Regions from separate parts of the Gordonia jacobaea genome, predicted to be linked through region 1. Evidence: predicted binding sites of a transcription regulator. Region 1 holds the regulator's gene; each other region holds the start of a gene.

Region 1 (3,260 bases):
AGGGCGCGTCGGCGCCCGCCGCCGCGGTCGCGGCCACGGCGCAGTTCTCCGAGATGTTCGCCAAACTCGGCGGGTTGATGGCAGAGCGGATCACCGACCTCAACGACGTTCGTGACCGAGTGGTCGCCGAGTTGCTCGGCCAGCCGGAGCCGGGAATTCCGACGCCGAGTCACCCGTCGATTCTCTTCGCTGACGACCTCGCTCCCGCGGATACCGCTGGGCTCGATCCCGCGGTGATCGTCGGGCTGGCCACGCGTCTCGGCGGACCGACCAGTCATACCGCCATCATCGCGCGGCAGTTGGGCATCCCGTGCGTGGTCGCTGTGGCGCGACTGAGTGAGATCACCAGCGGCACAATGGTTTTGCTCGACGGAGGCGCGGGGTCGATCACCGTCGAACCAGAGGGGTCCGAAGCGCGTGAACTCGTCGAGCGCAGCGTTGCGGAGGCCGCGCTTGTTGCTGCGTGGCGTGGCCCCGGCCGGACTGCCGACGGCACCGCCGTCGCCATCCTCGCGAATGTTGCCGACGGCGTCTCCGCGCGCAGCGCTGCCGATGCACCAGTCGAGGGCATCGGGCTGTTCCGCACCGAGTTGGCGTTTCTCGACAGGGCGGATGAGCCCGATGTGGACGAGCAGACGCGGCTGTACCGCGACGTGTTCGAGGCGTTCGCGGGCCAAAAAGTCGTCATCAGGACGCTCGACGCCGGGTCGGACAAGCCGCTGGCGTTCATCGAGCACCCGGACGAGGCGAATCCCGCACTAGGCGTGCGAGGCAACCGCATCGGCGACGACCACCCCGACATCGTGCGAACTCAGCTCGACGCGATTGCGCGCGCGGCAGAGGAGTCCGGCACGACGCCGTGGGTCATGGCACCGATGATCGCCACGGCCGCGGAGGCCGCACAGTTCGCCGAACTCGTCCGTCAGCGTGGTCTGACGGCAGGCGTGATGATCGAGATCCCGGCAGCGGCGATCCTGGCGCCCGCGATTCTGGCCGAGGTTGACTTCGTGTCGATCGGAACCAACGACCTCACCCAGTACACGATGGCCGCCGACCGGATGTCGGCAGAACTCGCCGAACTCACCGACCCCTGGCAACCGGCGGTGCTCGCACTCATCTCGCAGGTTGCGACCGCCGGCGCCCAGCAGGGCAAACCCGTCGGAGTCTGTGGCGAGGCCGCGGCCGACCCGTCGCTCGCATGTGTGCTCGTCGGGCTCGGAGTCACCTCGCTGTCGGCGGCTCCGGCGGCGACGCCCGCAGTCGGGGCGAAGCTGTCGACGGCGACGATGGAGCAGTGCCGGGCTGCCGCCGCTGCCGCACTTGCCACCTCGAGTCCGGCACTCGCCCGACGCGCAGCTGCCGAGCAACTCGACGGCTGACGCAGACCCCGCTGGTCAGCGACCTGCGGGGCCCGTTCCGCGCATCAGACCCGGCGCATCACCGTGACGACTTTGCCGAGGATGGCGGCGTCGTCTCCGGGGATCGGATCGAAGAGCGGATTGTGCGGCATCAGCCAGACGTGGCCGTCTTTGCGCTTGAAGGTCTTCACCGTCGCCTCGCCGTCGATCATCGCTGCGACGATGTCGCCGTTGTCGGCGACATTCTGCTGACGCACGACAACCCAGTCGCCGTCGCAGATCGCGGCGTCGATCATCGATTCGCCGACGACGCGGAGCAGGAACAACGAGCCCTCACCGACGAGCTCACGCGGAAGCGGGAAGACGTCTTCGACCGCCTCCTCCGCGAGAATCGGACCGCCCGCCGCGATGCGGCCGAGTACCGGAACGAACGTGGGGGTCGGGAGATCTCCGTTGATGGCATCGGAGTGATGTGCGTCGGGAGCCTCGGAGACGTTGACCGCCCGCGGACGGTTGGCGTCGCGCTTCAACAGGCCCTTGCGCTCGAGGGTGCGCAACTGGTGTGCGACCGATGACGTGGACGTGAGGCCGACGGCGTCGCCGATCTCTCGGATGCTCGGCGGATACCCGCGCTCGCGCACCGACTTTCGGATCACATCGAGGACGCCACGCTGGCGATCGGTGAGTGTTGCCTCGGCGACGGCCGGATGGATCGGTGCCTCCTCGCCGCCTCCACTCTTCTTGCCTTCGACGCTGCGACCGTTGCCCTTGGGCGACGACGGGCCGCGTCGTGACTTCTCTGTCATCGGTTCCGTCCTTCCTGATGTGTGAAGCGGGTGCTGTTGTGAACCGGGTGCTGTTGTGAAGCGGGGTGGGGTGCGTCTTTCTTCCATCGTCTGGCGCCGACAGTAGCGGAGGCCACTGACAACATCAAACATTTGTTCGACGTGTCGCAGGACTTTGTCGGACCCCTCTGGTAGAACTCGAACATCAGTTCATCGAACGCTTGATCGACCATTGGAGGTAGCGATGACCAGCTTGATGACCAACCCGGTGACCCGCACGATTCCCAGCACGTCGAGTGCATCCGCGGCAACACCGCCGACCACCCGATCTGCAACGCCGCGACCTGCATCGACGACGCGTCCCCGAGTTCACCGCGCCACGGTGGTCAGTGGACGTGCACCGTCGAATCCCGTGCGTAGCGACGAGCTACGTGTGGCGGGGCACGTTCGAACGACTGAGTCCCGACGGACCGCCGGCGCAGACGTCATGCCGCAACCTCGGCGTCGGATCGCGTTCGATCACGGAACCTCAACGCGGCCAGCGGGCACGCGATGCGCCGGTGGCGTCGGCGAGCTGGTGGCTGCCCGTCGGCGCCGGGCAGCGTTCTTGGCGGTACTCGCGGGAGTCGGGTTGGCACTGACCGTGTGGGTGGTCGGGACCGTCGGCGCCGACTACCAGCGGGCGAGCATGCCGTCGTCGACCTCCACGCAGGTGGTCCACGTGCGTTCCGGCGAATCGCTGAGCTCGATCGCCGCACGCGTCGCGCCTGATGTGCCGCGTCAGACCGTCATCGACGAGATCATCGACCTCAACGATCTGCCGTCGAGTGGGCTGCGCGTTGGCCAACCGCTTGTCACACCCGCGTACCGCTGAGCGCTGGCGGTATTCTCGATGTCACAGGGTCCAGTCGGAAACCGACACGGTCACCGCTGCGGTCTCGCCTCCGCCGGTCGTCAGACGATCGGACCGAGCCAGACCGACGGAGCCGCTGCGTCCCGAGATCTGCACGAGGACTACATGCGCTGCCCGTTTTGCAAGAACGAAGACACCAAGGTCGTCGATTCGCGTGTCGCCGATGAGGGGCAGGCGATCCGGCGTCGTCGCGCGTGTAGCGAG
Region 2 (3,260 bases), on a different contig from region 1:
ACGGGTAGGTGCCCAGCGGTGATATCACCGTGCGAAATGTGATCGTCGCTGTGGCACAAGCCAGTTGCGACCATCTCGACGAGCAGCTCACCTTCTTTCGGTTCGTCGAGTTCGAGCTCCTCGACCGACCATTCACCCGGCGCCTCACGCAGGACAGCGGCTCGTGTTCTCATTTCTTCCTCCTTCATCCACACCGTTCGACGATGTGATCTGCCTCTCAGTGAGGAGAGATATGACACAGGGTGACAAAACCGGTTCGATTTCGCCGAAATCGGCAAGCGGGCGCCGCCGACAAGGCCGAACGACGCCGATGCGCCATGATGGTGGTCATGGGTTCCGATGAACGGCGCACGCTCGACCCCGTCGATTCACCCGTCGATCGCGGCGGTCGCCCCGCCATGACCAGCCCGCACGAACTCGCGGCCCAGGCACAACGCCTGTTCATCGAGAACGGCTTCGACCAGACGAGCGTGGAGGAGATCGCCGCGACCGTCGGCGTCAGCCGTCGAACCTTCTTTCGCTACTTCCCCACAAAAGCCGACGTGATCTGGGTGGAGTCGGAGAATGAACACGCCCTGTTCGAGCAACTACTCGACGACGCTTCGCCCGACATCTCACCGTGGGCCGCCGTCACCGCGGCGTACATCGCCACACTCGACCACGGACGCGCAGAAGACGACTGGGCCAGACACCGCGCCCGGTTGATTCTGTACGAGCCCGCGGTGCAGGCGCAGGCCAACCAGGTCTTCCGACGGTGGCGCATCACTGTCACACGGTTCGTCGCCACGCGCACCGACAAGAGCGACGAGAGCGCCTACGCGCGTGCTGCCGGCCATGCCGCGGTTGCCGCTTCGATTGCGGCACATGAGCATTGGCTCACACACACCAAGCTGTCGATCAGCGAGTGCATGCGAATACTGTTCGACGCCCTCGAACCCCACGACCGATAGGACGCTCGAGAGACAGGTTCCGAGCGCCTGCGGGGTGCTACTTCTTCTTAGTTCCGGGAAGAACGCCCGCGTCGATCACGGCCTTCACGAACGGCCGGGAACACTCGAGCAGTTCGTCGACATCCTCACTCGCCCATGCCGAACCGGTGATGGCGTCTGTCTCGGCTTCGATCGCGCGGTAGAGATCGAGACCGGCCGGGGTCAACTCGTGCCCATCGTCGTCGATCCTGGTGGCAAGCCCGCGCTCGACGAGCCTGGCGACCGAAGCCTCCCACGCCTCGTCCGACCAGCCGCGGGTCAACTGAGCGAGTCGTCGACCCAATGCTCGACGTCGAATCGTCGGGTCGGGCAGTCCTGCCTCGTGGAAGGTCGCCGCGTCGATTCCGTCGAGACCGTTCTGGACGAGGACCGCAATGTGGTTGTCTCCCCGCCACTCTCGCAGTACGGACAGCGCGTGCCAGAGCGCGAGGTGCGGAGAATCCGGCGGTGTCAGCGCCGCCCACGCCGAGGCCAATGGCCTACCTCCCATCGGGAGACTCGATGCGATCTCTTGGTAACGCTCTGCGAGAGAAGCAAGTTCAGGTTCGACGACCCGCTCGCCCAGTATTTCGCGGAACTGGGCGTCGAGCATCTGCTCTCGACGCGCGGCAACCTTGTCGAGACCGACCTTGCGCGCCGACTCCCACGCGTTGGTGATGAGTTCGGGCGCGAAGTTGTAGAACGACGAGACGACGACCGGGGCTGCGCAATCTCCGAGCGGAGCCCCTCGCGCTCCTACGTAGAAGGCGTGCGGGTCGAGGCTCAGATCACTCTGTGCCTCAGCGAGTCCCGGGTTGAAGTAGGCGAGGACGTGGAACGGTTCGAGTGTTTCGTACGCCAGCCTGGCGCGGGCGGCTGCGGTGTCGTCGACTGTGACCATGTGCTCCACCCTCGCGGTCGGGAAGGCGTCGAGTCAAGAATGAAGTCGACGGGGCCGGCCCGGGCAGTACTCAACAGGCGGAAAGATTCTCCTTGACATGTCCGATTCGACGGGTACGTTGGAAATAGAACGTCAGTTCGACACCGGAGGCGGGGGCGGGCATGGGGACCGATAGTTCAGACATCCACGAGGGGCACCTGGCCGGCGAGGCTGCTGCGCCGAATCCCGTTGCGCTGTATGAGCAATTGCACGCATTGCTCGATCAGATCGACGACGTCGACACCAGCGGTGCAACGGAAGCCGAGGTGGCGGCCATGGCGATCGAGCACGAGCGTGCGGCGCGCAGGATGATCTCGATCGGCAACAGTCGAATCATGGATGTGTCCAATCGTGCGGCGTATCGCGCTGTCGGCACACACTCGTTGTCGGACTTCATGATGGGCGCGTTGCGCCTGCACGACGCAACCAAGCGCAGGCGGCAGATCCTGGCACTCAACGAGACCTTCACGATCACCGGCGACACGATGCCCCCGCTCTACCCGCTGCTCGCCGACGCACTGCGCAGCGGCACGCTCGGTGCCGATCACCTCACCGCAGCACTCACCGTGCTGAACAAGATTCCGGAGGGCATCGATGCGGAGCAACTGACCCGCGCCGAAGCGGAAGTCGCCGAGTTCGCACAGAAGCTAGCGCCACGCCAGATTCTCGCCGCAGGTAACCGTTTACTCGCCTACCTCGACCCGGACGGCACGATCACCGACGACAACGACCGCAAGCGTCAGCGCCGACTCACCGTCGACAATCAAGACACACAGTCGATGTCACGCATCCTCGGCACCCTCGATCCCACGACCCGCGCGATGCTCGATACAGCACTCGCAGCATGGGCAGCACCCGGAATGAACAATCCCGACGACGAGGCCTCGCCCACCGGCAGCAACGAGTTCGCCGATGTGGACGCGCTCAAGGAGGCAGCGGCCCGCGACACTCGCACCCAGTCGCAACGCAACCACGACGCGCTCTCCGCGATTCTCAGGGCCGTCCTCGACGGCGGGCTGCTCGGCGCCAGCCATCGCGGACTTCCGCCACACCTCGTCGTACGCATCTCCGACACTCAGCTCCGCGAGTACGCGGGCTTCGGACAGACCACCACCGGCGCCGACATCCCGATGCCCGACCTGATCCGTTTGGCCGCACAATCGGTCATGCACCTGGCGGTGTTCTCCGAGCACACCGGTGCACCCCTCTACTTCGGCACGGCCAACCGCCTCGCGAACGAGTCACAGCGGTTCATGCTGTTCGCGAACTACGGTGGATGCTCCATGCCCGACTGCCCCCGCCCCTTCAGCCACTGCGAAATCCACCACGCCGAACAGGATTGGGCGAAGGGC
Region 3 (3,260 bases), on a different contig from region 1:
CTTGGCGTTGAGCCGCCATGCGACCCGCCCGGTGTCGGGGCCTTCGGTGATCATCCGGGTGGTGAACTGGCCGGGTTTCGGGCCGACCCGCCGGTTGTGCACATCGCAGGCGGGCACCAACTGGTCGATGTCGGTCAAGCCGCCGTCGGCCCAGTCTTTGGCGGCGTGATGCATCTGCACCCGTGATGCGGGTTGATTACATCCGGGTGCCGAGCACATCTTTCCGCCGGGTGAGGCGAATGAGGCGAGTCGTTGCCCCAGTGACGCGATCCGTTTCGACCGACCCAGGTAGAGCGGGATGCTGGTGTGCTCACTGAACACCGCCAAATACTGGCTCGCTCCGGTGGAGGCGGCCATGTTGATCACGTCTTGGATGGGCAGGAGTGTTCCGGACGTGGTTTGTGCGATCCCTGCCTGCTCTTCGAGTTCGTGCAGGCTGGTGGTGACGATCACCTGGATCGGCAACCCACGATGCGTGTTGCCCAACATCCCTGATTCAAGTACTTGCTGCAGGAGGGCGGAGAAGGCGTCGTGGTTGCGTTGCGCGGGTGAGCGTTCATCACGCAGGGCAGCCGCCGCGACCTGTTCGGCATTCGCCATGGTGATCGGACCGACCGGCGACTCCGGATCATCCGGATTGTTCATGCCAGGTTTGGCCCACGCATCCAACACCGTATCGAGCCGGGCGCGGGCGATCGGATCCAAATCCGCCGTCAACCGCGACATGAGTTGCGCGTTCTGCCGGTTCACCCACAACCGGCGTCGACGTTTACGGTCCTTCGAGGTGGTCAGCGTCCCATCCGGATCCAGATGCGCCAACAACCGTGAACCCAAATTAGTGATCTCGGCAGGCGTGAACTGGACCGCATACCCAGCCATCTGTGCCTCGGCGGCAGCTTTCGTCTCGGCCGACACCTCACCGGGGATCGCTTCGAGCACCTCCAACACCGCACGCACATGCGCACCCGCGACCCGACCCTCCACCACGTAGCCGGCCAGGGTGGGACACGACGGCGGCAGTCGGTCGCCGCAGATCGTGGTGAACGATCCGGTCGCCGCGATCACCCGATGCCGCGCCGCCGGATCACCAATGTGCAGACCATGCCCCATGAAATTGCGAACATCGCGGAAACCCAGGGCGCGGGGCAGATCCCGGTCGGACGCTTCCACAATCAAGCGATCCGTCACCGCACCTGCAGTCCGCAACGCCAGCCGTTCCGCCTCAACAGTGGCTTCCACCAGCGCCGCGTCGGACACCAACGACACATCGACGGCAGCCAACTCATCCAACACCGATGCCAAGCGCGACAGCTTCTCCGCCACCACCGCATCCGCCGACCCCACCGCAGCAGAGACCAACACAGACGACCCCAAAGCTGAAGGCGCACGGCCATTCTCGCTGTTGTTGCGATTGCTGTTCACGTGCCGCCACCCCCGCCCCACTTCATGTCGAATATGTGTTCTACATTACCCGGCAATACCGACACTGTCGAGGAATAATCGAAGAAACTTTCGACAGATCGTGATCGGGTCGCCGAGGCTGTACGACTATGCGACTGCCTCCTCGCCTTACTGCCGCGTTGGTCCTGACAGACCGCATTCGGAAACCGGTGGTGCCGCCACATATCCTGGACACATCACCCCGACCGATCAGGAGACACCCATGCTCGCCCGAACCGACCTGCGCGGTAGCTCGCCGACGCTCGCTGAGCTGCGTCGCGCGTTGCCCCGTGGGGGCACCGACGTCAATGCCGTGCTGGATACGGTGACGCCGGTGGTGCATGCGATCGCCGATCGCGGCGTCGAGGCAGCACTCGAGTACGGCGAGAAGTTTGACGGCGTCCGTCCGTCGAGTGTTCGGGTTCCCTCTGATGTGATCGCCGATGCGCTGGCGAAACTCGATCCGGTGGTCGCTGATGCGCTGCGTGAGTCGATCACTCGCGCTCGGCTCGTCCATGCCGATCAGCGTCGTACGACGTCGCGCACACAGGTCGTGGACGGGGGAGCCGTCAGCGAAAAGTGGATTCCCGTCAGGCGGGTCGGCCTGTACGTCCCCGGCGGCAACGCTGTCTACCCGTCGTCGGTCATCATGAACGTCGTTCCCGCGCAGGAGGCGGGCGTCGGGTCGCTCGTCGTTGCGTCGCCCCCGCAGAAGGACTTCGGCGGTTGGCCGCACCCGACCATCCTTGCCGCGTGCGCTCTTCTCGGCGTCGATGAGGTCTGGGCCGTCGGTGGCGCGCAAGGTGTCGCGCTCCTTACATATGGCGGTACTGATACCGACGGTGCGGTCCTCGACCCGGTCGATCTCATCACCGGTCCCGGCAACATCTACGTCACGGCAGCCAAGCGCCTGTGTCGCGGACTCGTCGGCATCGATGCCGAGGCCGGTCCCACCGAGATCGCCATCCTCGCCGACGATTCGGCAAACCCGGCCTTCGTCGCCGCAGACCTCATCAGCCAGGCCGAGCACGACGTCCTCGCGGCGTCGGTGCTCGTGACCGACAGCGTCGCCCTGGCCGACGCCGTCGACGCAGAACTCGACCGCCAGGTCGCCGAGACCAAACACCGCGAGCGGGTCACCACAGCGCTCAGCGGCAAGCAGTCGGGTGTCGTGCTCGTCGACGACGTCGAGGCCGGTCTTGCCGTTGTCGACGCCTACGCGGCCGAGCACCTCGAGATCCAGACCCGAGACGCCGCGCAGGTCGCCGATCGCGTGCACAACGCCGGCGCGATCTTCGTCGGCGACTTTGCGCCGGTCAGCCTCGGAGACTATTGCGCGGGATCGAATCACGTTCTGCCGACGTCGGGTTCGGCTCGGTTCGCGTCGGGTCTCTCGGTGCAGACCTTCCTGCGTGGCGTGCACGTCATCGACTACGACGAGGCGGCGCTGCGCGACGTCTCCGCCCAGGTGGTCACCTTGGCGCAGGCCGAAGACCTTCCGGCACACGGCGATGCGATCACCCGCAGGTTCTCGGGGGCTGTCGCCGAGGCCGCCAAGTGACGCCCGCAACCACGGGAGCCCAGATTCCCGGAGCTCAGATCACCGTCGACGATCTTCCGCTCCGCGACAACCTGCGCGGCAAAAGCGCTTATGGCGCACCGCAATTGAAGGTTCCTGTCGTTCTCAACACCAACGAGAACCCGCACCCGCCGTCTGCGGAGCTGATCGCCGACGTCGCTGAATCAGCCGGCGCCGCTGCGGCCGAGCTGCACCGTTACCCGGACCGTGACGCCGTCGCGCTGCGTAGCGACCTCGCCGC

What was found. The regulator LexA, encoded in region 1, represses DNA repair genes until DNA is damaged. The targets are predictions, from matches to a motif close to CGAACANNTGTTCG.
Region 2: the regulator LexA is predicted to act here: its motif matches at 1,996-2,009, upstream of ACRVY7_RS10145 (DUF222 domain-containing protein).
Region 3: the regulator LexA is predicted to act here: its motif matches at 1,451-1,464, upstream of ACRVY7_RS19725 (HNH endonuclease signature motif containing protein).

The regions. Positions count from the first base shown of each region.
Region 1 is NZ_CBDRLS010000003.1:137,498-140,757, forward strand. Features, by position in the region: gene ptsP (phosphoenolpyruvate--protein phosphotransferase) at 1-1,379, shown strand, start outside; gene lexA (transcriptional repressor LexA) at 1,424-2,071, opposite strand; gene ACRVY7_RS11465 (LysM peptidoglycan-binding domain-containing protein) at 2,388-3,017, shown strand; partial or broken gene nrdR (transcriptional regulator NrdR) at 3,162-3,260, shown strand, end outside.
Region 2 is NZ_CBDRLS010000002.1:879,066-882,325, forward strand. Features, by position in the region: gene ACRVY7_RS10130 (NDMA-dependent alcohol dehydrogenase) at 1-173, opposite strand, end outside; gene ACRVY7_RS10135 (acyl-CoA-like ligand-binding transcription factor) at 330-950, shown strand; gene ACRVY7_RS10140 (SCO6745 family protein) at 988-1,869, opposite strand; gene ACRVY7_RS10145 (DUF222 domain-containing protein) at 2,031-3,260, shown strand, end outside.
Region 3 is NZ_CBDRLS010000006.1:118,032-121,291, reverse strand. Features, by position in the region: gene ACRVY7_RS19725 (HNH endonuclease signature motif containing protein) at 1-1,422, opposite strand, end outside; gene hisD (histidinol dehydrogenase) at 1,664-3,001, shown strand; gene ACRVY7_RS19715 (histidinol-phosphate transaminase) at 2,998-3,260, shown strand, end outside.